4 regions of the Rhizobium sp. Leaf311 genome follow, and region 3 is predicted to be linked to each of the others. Evidence: riboswitches for the same ligand, from Rfam matches in the RefSeq annotation. Region 3 holds a riboswitch; each other region holds the start of a gene.
The links. Region 3 has a riboswitch for cobalamin ahead of ASF69_RS08115 (CbtB domain-containing protein). Riboswitches for the same ligand answer to the same signal wherever they lie in the genome.

Region 1: it holds a riboswitch for cobalamin, as region 3 does, so the genes downstream of both, ASF69_RS00205 (ABC transporter substrate-binding protein) here and ASF69_RS08115 (CbtB domain-containing protein) in region 3, are expected to answer to the same signal.
Region 2: it holds a riboswitch for cobalamin, as region 3 does, so the genes downstream of both, ASF69_RS15955 (DUF1636 family protein) here and ASF69_RS08115 (CbtB domain-containing protein) in region 3, are expected to answer to the same signal.
Region 4: it holds a riboswitch for cobalamin, as region 3 does, so the genes downstream of both, bluB (5,6-dimethylbenzimidazole synthase) here and ASF69_RS08115 (CbtB domain-containing protein) in region 3, are expected to answer to the same signal.

Annotation. Positions count from the first base shown of each region.
Region 1 is NZ_LMNZ01000001.1:50,576-53,780, forward strand. It holds gene ASF69_RS00200 (glucose/quinate/shikimate family membrane-bound PQQ-dependent dehydrogenase) at 1-562, shown strand, start outside; cobalamin riboswitch at 698-929, shown strand; gene ASF69_RS00205 (ABC transporter substrate-binding protein) at 1,117-2,148, shown strand; gene ASF69_RS00210 (iron ABC transporter permease) at 2,151-3,170, shown strand; gene ASF69_RS00215 (ABC transporter ATP-binding protein) at 3,167-3,205, shown strand, end outside.
Region 2 is NZ_LMNZ01000018.1:54,167-57,371, reverse strand. It holds gene cobW (cobalamin biosynthesis protein CobW) at 1-870, opposite strand, end outside; gene ASF69_RS15955 (DUF1636 family protein) at 867-1,286, opposite strand; cobalamin riboswitch at 1,405-1,614, opposite strand; gene cobO (cob(I)yrinic acid a,c-diamide adenosyltransferase) at 1,721-2,338, shown strand; gene ASF69_RS15945 (cobyric acid synthase) at 2,343-3,205, shown strand, end outside.
Region 3 is NZ_LMNZ01000004.1:492,682-495,886, forward strand. It holds gene ASF69_RS08110 (cytochrome c) at 28-945, shown strand; cobalamin riboswitch at 975-1,232, shown strand; gene ASF69_RS08115 (CbtB domain-containing protein) at 1,379-1,561, shown strand; gene ASF69_RS08120 (CbtA family protein) at 1,575-2,321, shown strand; gene ASF69_RS08125 (hypothetical protein) at 2,323-2,646, shown strand.
Region 4 is NZ_LMNZ01000020.1:473,745-476,949, forward strand. It holds gene ASF69_RS19050 (DUF2865 domain-containing protein) at 1-872, shown strand, start outside; gene bluB (5,6-dimethylbenzimidazole synthase) at 880-1,566, opposite strand; cobalamin riboswitch at 1,637-1,817, opposite strand; gene ASF69_RS19060 (hypothetical protein) at 1,917-2,105, shown strand; gene ASF69_RS19065 (phospholipase D family protein) at 2,147-3,205, shown strand, end outside.

The sequences.
Region 1 (3,205 bases), on a different contig from region 3:
GGAACGTCAGGTCATGTTCGGAATGCCGACCTACCTTGCCTTCACATCGCAGCTCGTGCCTCGCAGCGAGATTCCCCCGCGCGGCCAGGATGAAAAGGGGAGCGAACAGGGCCTGAACCGCAATGATGGCGCTCCTTACGGCGTGCTGATGGGCCCGTTCCTCGGACCGCTCGGAATTCCTTGCCAGGCTCCACCATGGGGCTATGTGGCAGGCGCGGACCTCCGCACGGGCGACGTTGCCTACAAGCACAAGAACGGCACCGTCTATGACATGACGCCGCTGCCTCTGCCCTTCAAGGTCGGCGTGCCCGGCATCGGTGGACCGATGATTACCAAGGGTGGCGTGGCTTTCCTCGGTGCCGCCGTCGACAACTATCTGCGCGCCTATGATCTGACATCGGGCAAGCAACTGTGGGAGGGGCGGCTTCCTGCAGGCGGACAGGCAACGCCCATGACCTATGCCACGGATGACGGCAAGCAATATGTCGTCATGGTTGCCGGTGGGCATGGATCTGTCGGAACCAAGCCGGGTGACTATGTCATCGCCTACACGTTGCCCTGAAACGGCAAAAAAACCTCCATGATCGAAAGCCGGGAAGAGATTCCCGGCTTTTTTCATTGTCGAAGAAGAATTAGGCTTCTCAATTGAAATGTAATAACATAACAAAAAGCTCCGCTTGACGGCGGGTTTGGAATACGGCTATCTGGTCGCGACGGTTTCGAGCGAGCAATCGCAAGGAATAATAGGGAATACGGTGAGGGCTTTCGGGCCTGATGCCGTAGCTGCCCCCGCAACTGTGAGCGGATTGTCTAACCCTTTTGGCGCTGGTTTTTCTGGCGCCATGCCACTGCGAAGCAACATCGCGGGAAGGTCGGGTCAAGACGTCAATCCGTGAGCCAGGAGACCTGCCGTCATGTGTTCAATCCAATTCACGGGCGGGGATGCCCGGAACAGGAGATCATCGTGATTGTATCTTGCGCCTGCCGGCGCTCTATTCCTTTTGCCATGTCCCGGTTTCGGTTCGTCCTGACGCGCGTCGTTACGGATTGACGTTCAAACGTGTTGAATCATGTCTGCCTGGATGCGCAGACGCTGACGATCGGGGACTATCGAAAATGACATTCAATTTCAAAAGAGCCGTAAGCTCTGCGATTTTTGCTGCCGCCGCTTTTGGCATCTCTGCAAGCGGCGCCCTCGCTGCTGCGACCACCTATCCCTTGACGCTGAAGAATTGCGGCAGGGACGTTACCTTTACCCACGCGCCGCAACGCACGGTTTCCGTCGGCCAGAGCACCACGGAAATTCTCTATATGCTCGGCCTTGCCGACAAGGTCGTCGGAACAGCGGTCTGGATCGGCCCTGTCATCAAGGGCTATGAAGAGGCCAATGCGAAGATCGACCGTCTGGCGGACAATGATCCGAGTTTCGAAAGCGTTCTCGCCAAGAAGCCGGATCTGGTGACGGCGCAGTTCCAGTGGCATGTCGGCCCGGAAGGCGTGGTGGCAAAGCCGGAGCAGTTCGAGGAACTCAAGATCCCCGTCTATACATCGCCTGCCGATTGCGTCGGCAAGGACAATACCGGCGGCGGTGATGGCGTGCGTCATTCCGTCTTCACCATGGATCTGATCTATCAGGAAATCACCGATCTCGCGCAGATTTTCGATGTTCAGGACCGGGGCGAAAAGCTGGTGGCCGATCTGAAGGCCCGCGAAGAAACCGCACGCAAAAAGATTGCCTCCGTCGATGGCAAGCTCTCTGCCGTCTTCTGGTTCTCCAGCGCCGAGCTGGATATCGATTCCTATGTCGCAGGCAAAAATGGCGCGCCGGGCTACATCATGTCGGCGCTCGGCATCAAAAACGTCATCGACAGCGAAGAAGAGTGGCCAACCGTGGGCTGGGAAACCATCGCCAAGTCTCAGCCGTCGCTGGTGGTTGTCGGCAAGATGGACCGCAGACGCTTTCCGGCTGACGATGTTGTCGTCAAGGAGAAGTTCCTGAAGCAAGATCCGGTTACGAGCCTGATGCCTGCGGTCAGCCAAGGCCATGTCGTTGTCATGGATGCGCAGGCGATGAACCCGACAATCCGCACCATCGATGGCATAGAAGTTCTGGCCAATGCGGTCGTTCAACTTGGCCTTGCCAGGTAACCATGCGCGCTTGCTTCACCATCACCCGTGCCGTCCTGCTGGCGGCCGGGTTCCTGGGCCTTGCGCTCTGGCTTGGCGCAGCCATTGGCGAGACATCCATTTCCATGGATGTCGTCGCCAGAACGGTCGCCAATCGCGTCTTTCATGCGGATTATCCGCTGGATGCCATCGATGAGGGCATCATCTGGAACTATCGCCTCAGTCGGGCGGTGGTCGCGGCCTGTTGTGGCGCGGCACTAGCGGTATCAGGTGTCGTCCTGCAGGCGCTTTTGCGCAATCCGCTGGCCGATCCCTATATTCTCGGCATTTCGGCAGGTGCATCGATGGGTGCGGTCAGCGTTGCCATCATGGGTTTCGGGGCCGGGCTTTTGACCATGCCGCTCGGCGCGTTTCTGGGCGCACTTCTGGCCTTTACCCTCGTCAGCCTTCTGGCACTGCGTGCCGGGCGCGGCAATAGCGCGATCATTCTGGCCGGTGTGGCAGGGTCGCAGCTTTTCAACGCGCTCACATCCTTCATCGTGACCAAGGCCGCCAATGCCGAGCAGGCGCGTGGCATCATGTTCTGGCTGCTCGGCAATCTCTCAGGCGTTCGCTGGCCGGATGTCTGGCTGGCGCTGCCGGCGACCGTGCTCGGCCTTGCCATTTGCCTCTGGCATTCACGTGCGCTGGATGCCTTTACCTTCGGTTCGCAATCGGCGGCCTCTCTCGGCATTCCCGTTCGCCGCGTCTATATTGTTCTGGCGGGCATATCGGCGCTGATGACGGCGATCATGGTCAGCATCGTCGGCTCCATCGGCTTTATCGGGCTGGTCATCCCACATGCGGCCCGCATGATTGTCGGCGTCCGGCACGGTCGGCTGTTGCCCTTTGCCGCGCTTATCGGCGCAATCTTCATGATCGGTGCCGATATTGTGTCGCGAACCATGATACCGGGGCAGGTGCTGCCCATCGGTGTCATCACCGCCCTGTTCGGAGCGCCCGCATTCGCACTCATCCTGTGCCAGCGCCGGAGCACGCCATGATCCTTTCAGCACGAAATCTCCATTGGTCGGCGGGT
Region 2 (3,205 bases), on a different contig from region 3:
GTCGACAAAGCCCTTGATGCGCAGAACGTTTTCGGAGGCTGCCGTTTGCGAGATACGCTCTGCAAGGGCGTCCGGGTCGCTCACGGCGTCAAGCTCCACGACAAAGCTGTCGAACTCGTCGTGATCGTGGTCCTCTTCTTCGTCGTGATGGGTGTGGCGGTTCTCGATGTCGTCTTCGACGGCAAGTCCGAGGCCGATCAGCACGGCTGGATCGATGGCGCCATTGGAGGCGACAACAATCTTCGCAGCTTTTGGCAGATGGGCGTTGATATGGGCCTTGGCGCGCTCCAGACCTTCGGCATCCAGAAGGTCGCCCTTGGTGAGAACGATGAGGTCGGCACAGGCGATCTGGTCCTCGAATACTTCCTCGACCGGATCGTCATGGTCCAGGGCCTCATCATTCTGGCGCTGGGCAGCAAGGGCTTCGAGATCGTGCGACACCATGCCTTCGGCAAGAGCTGCACCATCGGCCACGGCTACAACAGCATCGACGGTCACGCGACTTTTGATCGCGGGCCACTGAAATGCCTGTACGAGCGGCTTGGGCAAAGCAAGACCGGATGTCTCGATCAGAATATGCTCGACGCGCGGCTCACGGCTGAGAATCTGTTCCAGCGCTGGCTGAAAGTCGTCCGCAACCGTGCAGCAGATGCAGCCATTCGCCAGCTCCACAATGTTTTCTTCCGGGCAGCTTTCGATGCCGCAACCCTTGAGAATCTCTCCGTCGATGCCGACATCGCCGAACTCGTTGACGATGATGGCCAGTCGCTTGCCTTCCAGCTTTTCGAGAAGACCTCTCAGCAATGTGGTCTTGCCCGCGCCCAGAAAGCCGGTAACGATGGTGCAGGGAACGCGATTGAGCGTGGTCATGGTGTCTCCTCGGTGTGATGCAAAGCGGGAATGCGGGCAACCATGCCGCGCTTCAAACTGTCGGGCCGTCCACGCCAGGGCATGAGCCCGTCCGGCGCGTTTTCCAGCAGGCGGGCGCCGACCAAAAGATCTGCGGCATCGTCCTGTGCGAGGCCACCGAAAATGTAGGACCAGCCGTCCTGGGTGCGGATCGCAGCGCTCAGGCCGCGCTTGCAGTTTGCAAGGCAATTGACGCTGCGCACGGTCACGCCTTCGTCCTTGCCAAGAGCCGAAACGGTCTGTGCAAGCGTTGCCCCGGCGCGTGGTTCTGCGGTCGGATCGGCCTCCGCGCGGCAACTGCGGCAGACAAACACGACAACGCCTTGAGCCTTGCTCTTATCCGTCACGTCCGTCAGGCTGGGTACTGTTGCTGTCATATCCAAGGGTCTGCTTTCCGCGCCTTCACAATGGTCTCGGGGTGCGGAAATCGAAAATGGCACGCGAAGACGCGCAGCCAGGCCCGAACAACCGACTGACCGGAGCACCCCGCCCGGCAGACGTTTTTCCTGAAACGGCAGGTCTCCTGGCTTGCGGCTTCAGCGCCCTTTCGCTGCCTTCCCGGACATTTCGTCCAGTGGCTTCCAGCGTGGGCTCACCGCTTACAGTTGCGGGGGCAGCCACGGATTTATCCGCAAAGCGGGTTACACCGTGTTCCCTCTTAGCTTTTCCCGTTGCCGGAAAAAGACCGTCAGTGCTTAACCCTTATGCCCTGCCATGCTTTTGTGTCAATGGCGCGCGTCATTGCCCGGCGGGACGTTTTGGGTATAGTCGCCGCTTCGAAAACCAAAAATGCCTGTAAGGATCGACCTGCATGACCCGTGATATCAGCGACAGCGAAGCCGAAAGGCACCGCGCCAAGATGGTCAATCGAAAGGCCGTGCAGGATGCGGAGGTTTCGGAAAAGACCATCGAAAAAGGTCTGCTGATGGTCCATACCGGGCCGGGGAAGGGCAAGTCCACGGCAGCCTTCGGACTGGCCCTGCGTATGCTGGGGACGGGCCGTCGCGTCGGTGTCGTCCAGTTCATCAAGGGCGCCTGGTCAACGGGAGAGCAGCAGGCGCTGGCCCTGTTCGGCGATCGTGTCGCATGGCGCACGATGGGCGAAGGCTTCACCTGGGACACGCAGGATCTCAAGCGTGATGTTGCCGCCGCTTCAAAAGCGTGGGAGGAGGCAAAGCTTTTCATGGCCGATGAGACGATCGGTCTTGTGGTTCTCGATGAGCTTAATATCGCACTGCGCTATGACTATCTCTCTCTCGAGGAAGTCGTGGAAACGCTGCAGGCTCGCCGGCCTGGCTTGCATGTTGTGGTGACCGGGCGAAACGCCAAACAGCCGCTTCTCGACGCTGCCGACATGGTCACAGAGATGACGTTGGTGAAGCATCACTTCAAGGCGGGTGTCAAAGCTCAGTCCGGCATCGAGTTCTAAATCCATGGCAGCGCGTGTCTTGATGTTTCAGGGGACCGGCTCGGATGTCGGAAAGTCGTTGATGGTCGCAGGATTGGCGCGCGCCTTCACGCGCCGGGGTCTTTCCGTCATGCCGTTCAAGCCCCAGAACATGTCGAACAATGCCGCAGTGACCGAGGATGGTGGAGAGATCGGTCGGGCGCAGGCCTTGCAGGCGCGTGCGGCCGGTGTGGCGCTGTCGGTCCATATGAACCCGGTTCTTTTGAAACCGCAAAGCGAGACCGGTGCGCAGATCGTGGTGCAGGGAAAGGTCATCGGCAGCGCAAAGGCAGCCGACTACCAGCACATGAAGGCTTCTCTCATGGGGCATGTGCTGTATAGTTTTAATCACCTCAAAAGCAAGGCAGACCTCGTTCTGGTCGAAGGGGCGGGCAGTGCCTCGGAGATCAATCTGCGGGCCAATGATATCGCCAATATGGGCTTTGCCCGGGCTGCGAACGCACCGGTCATTCTCATCGGCGATATTGATCGCGGAGGGGTCATCGCAAGTCTTGTCGGCACACGCACGGTTCTTGCCGCCGATGACGCAGCCATGATCAAGGGCTTCATCGTCAACCGCTTTCGCGGAGACGCGAGCCTGTTTGACGAAGGGATGCGCATGATCGCGGACATGACCGGCTGGAAAGCGGTTGGTCTTTTGCCGCACTTCGATGATGCGAGCCGCCTGCCAGCTGAAGACGCTCTGGGATTGGTCGGGCCAGGCCATCGTAAAATCGGTGCAAAAATCAGGATTGCGGTACCGGTTCTGCCCCATATTTCCAACTTCGATGATCTCGATCCGCTCGATGCCGAGCCGGATGTCGAGCTTGTCAGGGTGCGACGGGGAGA
Region 3 (3,205 bases):
GAATTTTTGAGTGGAGCGGAGAAGGCAATGGCTTCCATCTGGACGAAGCTGGCGGGTGGCGTCGTTGTTGCTGGCATTGCCGGGTTCGGCGTTTTCATGTGGGTCACCGCGCCGCAGCGTCAACCGCCAAGCCACTGGGCCAATCTGGGCGAGCCCAACCTTGCCAATGGCGAAACTCTTTTCTGGGCAGGCGGTTGCGCAAGCTGTCATGCCGCCCCGGATGCGACCGGAGACGCTTTGAAGACACTGTCCGGCGGGCAGGCGCTGCCAAGCCCGTTCGGAACCTTCCACATGCCCAATATTTCGTCCGACCCTCAGCATGGCATCGGCGGCTGGACGGTGGCGCAATTCGGCGATGCGATGACGCGCGGTGTTGGCAAGGATGGTGAGCATCTCTACCCATCCTTCCCCTATGCGTCCTACGCGCGGATGACGCCGCAGGATATCAACGATCTCTTCGCCTATCTGAAAACATTGCCCGCCAGCACCAATGATGCACCGGCGCATGACCTGCCATTTCCCTTCAACATTCGCCTGAGCCTGGGTGGCTGGAAGTTCCTCTATTTCGACAAGGGTCAGCCAAGGGTGCAGATCGCCAATGCCGACGCGCAGGTCGTTCGCGGGCAATATCTGGTGGAGGGTCCCGGCCATTGCGGCGAATGCCACACCCCGCGCGATGCGCTGGGCGGTTTCCTGAAAGACCAGTGGCTTGCCGGCGGACCAAACCCGGAAGGCGAGGGACGTATTCCCGATATCACCCCGGGCTCCGATACCATCGGTTCATGGACACGGGCCGATATTGCCAGCTATCTCGAAACCGGCTTTACGCCGGACTTCGACAGCGCCGGTGGCTCCATGGTCAAGGTGCAGCAGAACATGGCGCGTCTGACAGCGGAAGACCGTGATGCCATCGCGGCCTATCTCAAGGCCGTGCCCGCGCGGTAATTGCCCATTGACTCGAGCGCCCGATCGCCGGATAACGGTTGTGTGATGGTCTTTCCGGTTCGCCCGGAAAGTGAAAAGGGAACACGATAGGGGTGTGAAAACCTTGATTCGTGGCTGCCCCCGCAACTGTGAGCGGAGAGCCTGAAAACAAAAGCCACTGATCTGGCGCATCGACGCGAAATCGTTTTCGATCTCGTAAAATACGATGCGGACCAGGAGGATCGGGAAGGTGTTTTCAAGGTTGTGACCCGCAAGCCAGGAGACCTGCCATCACATGAAGTGTCGTCAATACCGGCGGGGTGTCCGGGTAAGCACGGTTGGCAGGTCGGGTATTCCCGCCTTTAAAACCATGTGTCTCTTTCCCCGTGGTGAATGTTGAATGCGGTTGTGGGCTTTGATCAGCAATGGCCCGGCCGCACATGAGAGGGTCACCATGTCCATACAGCAAAACACGGCTTCATCGGCCGTATCGTCAACCACAGCAAAAATCGCGCAGGCGCTGACAGCCGCCGCACTCGGCCTGTTCATCGTCGGTTTCGTCGGCTTTTCGCATGTCGAGGCCGTGCACAATGCCGCGCATGATACGCGCCATGCAAACGCCTTCCCTTGCCATTGAGGGGAGACGAGACATGCCTTTTTTCCGTAACATCGTTTTTACCGCCGTTCTGGTTGGGCTGATTGCCGGTCTGGCCGTCAGCGCCATGCAGGCAATCGGCACCACACCGCTTATTCTGCAGGCTGAAACCTTCGAAAATGCCGGTGGCGAGGCCGCGCATGTCCACGGACATGATGCCGCAGCAGCACCCGCAGATCACCACCACGACGCCGCAACGCCTTCGGACCATCACCACGATGCCGAAGCCTGGGCTCCGGCAGATGGGTTCGAGCGCAATGCCTATACCATCGCTGCCAATGTGCTGACGGCCATCGGCTATGCGCTGGTGCTGACCGCTCTGATTTCCTTGCGCGGCCCGGCAAATGGCTGGCGTGAGGGCCTGTTCTGGGGCCTTGCGGGCTTTGCCGCCGTCATGCTGGCCCCCATGATCGGCCTGCCGCCAGAGCTGCCCGGCAGCCCGGCAGCCGAACTCGGCGCACGCCAGATGTGGTGGGTGGGCACCGTTGCCGCCACGGCAAGCGGGCTTGCGCTGCTGGCCTTCAAGCGCGCAGAACCATGGGCCGCCATTCTCGCCGTGGCGCTGATTGCGGCACCGCACATCATCGGCGCACCGCTGCCGCCGGAGGGCGAACATGCGCTGGCGCCCCTGCCGCTGGAACGCCGCTTCGTGGTGCTGGCCACCGTCACAAGCTTTGTCTTCTGGCTTATTCTCGGCGCTCTCAGCGGCCTTTTCCTCAAGCGGTTCGAGGCGGCACGGTAGAATGACAGGGCAGGGAAATGACGACGCCGAATGGAGCGATGGGCTCGATGCGCTGAGTTTCCCTGTCCCCAACCATGCAGGCCGCTGCGTCATGCACCGGCTGGCCTTCCGGGCGCTTCTGGCAGTCGAGCCGCAACGAGACGCCTGCCTTGCCTATTTCACGGCAAACAAAGCCGCATTCCTCAGCGCCGCCACCACCAAAATCACCCGCCTCGCTCTGCCCGCCGACCGCAGCCTGCACATCAACAGCCGCGACCTGCGCCGCGCCATAACCCCACAGGCCACCACCAGTCCCGCCCGCCTTTGCCGCGTTCTGGATCGCTAGGACTGTTTTTACCGCAGTTGCGGCGGGCGGGATGCCTCAAGTCTGACGTGGCGGGCGGGGCTTACCCGCTTTGTCCCACCGGACATCTCACCCACCCCGTCATCCCGGCCTTCAGCCGGAAGCCAGCCAGGCCCAAGTCTTTGGGCTGGGAGCAGGCGCTTTATCAGACGGATGTCGTCTTTTGGCTGGGGAGAGTTTCTTGACCGAAGGGACGTCGTGTTGTGGCTGAAGAGAGTCTTTTGATCCGACGGACGTCGGATCGCTGGACCCCGGATCAAGTCCGGGGTGACGGCGGTGTGTGGTGGCGGGTGGGGATTGCTGGGGTGGGCTGGGGTGTGCTGGGGTGGGTGCTGTTGGCGTATCGGCGGGGGAGACTTGTTGTTGGTTCCGCCTGCGATTTTCTTTGACTTCAGGCATTCCCTTTTACCTTCCGTCATTCCGGCCTTGAGCCGGAATCCAGCCAGCCCAAGTCTTTGGGCTGAGGGGAAGCGCTTGATCAGACGGACGTCGTCTTGTGTCTGAAAAGAGTCTCTTGATCCGACAGACGTCGGATCACTGG
Region 4 (3,205 bases), on a different contig from region 3:
GTGTCATTGTCTACGGAAATCCAAATGCCGAACTCTGCGCAGAGATCGGCGATGCGCTCGTTCAGGCGCAGGAAGACCGGGAAATGATCACGCAGGAGCGTGACAGAATGCTTGCCGAACGGCGGCAGAACAGCGGCAGCAACAACCGACAGCAAATTATGGCGGCTCTGGATGCGCAAGGCTGTCTTGACGAGCAGGCACCATCGATCACCACCATCGACCCGCCACAGGACCCTGACATGCGCGGCCCGGGTGATCCGTTTGAGCAACCCGGCTATTCCGATTATGGGCCGAACCCCGATATGCCCATGCAAGGTAGGCTTAGAACGTTATGCGTGAGAACCTGCGACGGCGCATTTTTCCCCATCGCATCCAACGCAACGCCGCTGGATTTCCGCTCGCAGGCAGCGCAATGCGAGCGAATGTGTCCAGGCACCCAGACGGAACTTTTTTATCACGCGCTTGAGGGCCAGGAAAGTTCCGACATGGTCTCTGCCAAGACTGGCCAACCCTACTCTTCGATGCCGACAGCTTTCGCCTATCGAGACAAGCCCACTTCCGAAAGGTCACCGTCCTGCAGCTGCAACATGGCGGCCTATCAGAATGATGAGAAGAAGCAGGATCAGGCGCCCCAGTCCACAGCGCTGCAAAATCAGTCCAGCATCACAACGATCAAGCCGAAGGGCAACGAAGAGTCGGCAAAACCTGCGCAAGAGCCGCAAAAACAGACGGCTTCGCCCATTCCCGAGCGAGATTATGATCCGGCGAAGAACAAGGTCCGCATGGTTGGACCACAGTTTCTGCCGGAGGAGCAAAGCCGAATCGATCTGAAAAATCCAGCTTTGAAGGGTGCGCAGCCACAACAGCAGTGATGGCCAGCTAAGACCTTCCCCACCTGTCGCGGAACACCAGCTCTTCAATAGGCAGCCGCTGACGCCAGCCTTTGACCGCAAGTTCCGGCTCCTGATAGAGCATGTCGACCCGGCCCAGACAGAGCCACGCGACGATTTCAATATGGTCGGGAATGCCGAGGATGTCCCGGATGTCCGCATCGTGGAAGATGCTGACCCAGCCAACCCCGATACCTTCCGCCCTTGCGGCCAGCCACAGGTTTTGCACGGCACAGACTGTGGAATAGACATCCATGCGGGGATTGTGTGTGCGCCCCAGAACGACGTCGCCGCCGCGTGTAGGATCACAGGTCACGCAGATCGAGAGCGGGGCCTTGCGAATGCCTTCGAGCTTGAGACTGCGATAAAGCGCCTGCTTCTCACCCTCGAACATATTGGCCGCTTCTGCATTGGCGCGAGAAAACGCCTCCCAAGCACGCTCTTTCGTCGCCGCGTCGGTTACCAGTGTGAAGTTCCACGGCTGCATGAACCCGACCGAGGGAGCAGCGTGAGCGGCGCCAAGCAGTCTCTCAATAAGATCAGCCGGCAATGGGTCAGGCAGGAACTGATCGCGAACGTCCCGGCGCTCATGTATGGCACGATAGACGGCGTCGACCTCGTCCTGCGAAAATTTACAAACAGGCCTGAGTGCCTGCTTCTGTTCGTCCGTCGGCATCGTCATTCCCCAACAATGCATGGCATAGCGCTTAACGCCTGCCAATTAACAACGTGGCGCCGTCCTTGCGCTTCGGTCCATGGTATCAGGCCGGTCTTCTGACTCGGCTTCTTCAGCACATTTCCGCCTTCCCGAAACTTTAGTGGCATTTGGAAATATGCCTCGGCCTTACAGCGTTGGGCACGTCACGGATTTTCACCGTGTTCCCGATTCTCCCGCGTCGCGCGGGCACCTGATGCGAGCGCTTATGCAAGCCATGAGTTCGAGATGCAAGCCGCTGGTGGCCGATTTCGCAGATGGCGGAACCGTGCTGCCCACCTGTGCATTCTATAGGCAAATGGAGTAAGACGATGGACGATTACAACGAACTTAGGCAGCAGATTGGTTCGGACCTCGATACGTTGAGCCGCATGGAACGTCCAAAATCGATCTTCGAGCTTGCAGACGACTATTTGTTGGGCGACCCTTCATTGAAACGCCAGCTGGTTGAAGACATCATCAAGCAGGAAGCTGACAAGCGGAATATTGAGATCCACTAAGACCTTTAAGTCTTTACGATAGGGCGGATAAAACGATCGCTGTGAGTGCCGTAACATTGTTTGCAGTGTTGATCGTCCTGGCAATTTTCGCTGGCCTTGCGCTGGCATCCCGCCATCGTGACAAGATCATTACGAAGATTGCTTCTACGGCCCTGCCGAAATCAGACGATGCCACACCGCTCGACCGGCACTGGATCAACCTCAGTTCGGCCCATGCCGAACCTAGCGCCATCTCCCTGATACAATCCAATCTTGGTGCATTTGCTGTACGCGTTGGCAGCGCGCGCGCCGCAGGGCGCAGCCTTGATCTCATGTACTATATGTGGAACGCCGACCTCACCGGACAGCTGGTGATGCGCGAGGTGATCGCTGCAGCGGACCGCGGTGTTCGTGTTCGCCTGCTTCTGGATGACTTGGGTGTCTCCATATCGGACAGGGCCTTCCATGCCATAGATAGCCACCCCAACATCGAACTGCGCCTCTTCAACCCGACAAAGGCACGGGAGAACGTCATTCGCCGAGGGCTCGAGCTTCTCATGCGTTTCCGTTCCGTCAACCGACGTATGCACAACAAGGCCTGGATTGCAGATGGTCGGGTTTTGATTGTCGGAGGGCGAAACATTGGAGATGCCTATTTCGACGCCGCCGAGAGCGCGAATTTCCGCGATTTCGATGTTATCGCGCACGGAGAATGCGTTGCGCAGGCAGAGGAAATCTTCGACGACTACTGGAACAGTGCCGTTGCCGTGCCTGTTCGGTCCCTTCTTGCAAGAAGGCCAAACAAACTCGCAAAACTTCGGCGCCGCATGGATGTACTCGCCTCAGGCGACGCCGCTTCGCCCTATCTTGCACAGGTGGAAAGCCAGCACCATTCCGGTAACTTCCTGAGGGCCGATAATCTTCATTGGGTGGACAATGCGCAAGTGGTCGCCGACCCGCCTGAAAAAGCAGCCGGAAAGCGACGCACCGGTCGCAACTTTCTCATGGAAACGCTTCTGCCTTTGATGGAAGAGACGAAGCATAAGCTCAAGATAACATCGCCCTATTTCATACCGGGGCAGAAGGGTGTGGAAACGCTTTCGCGCCTGTCTGCAAGCGGG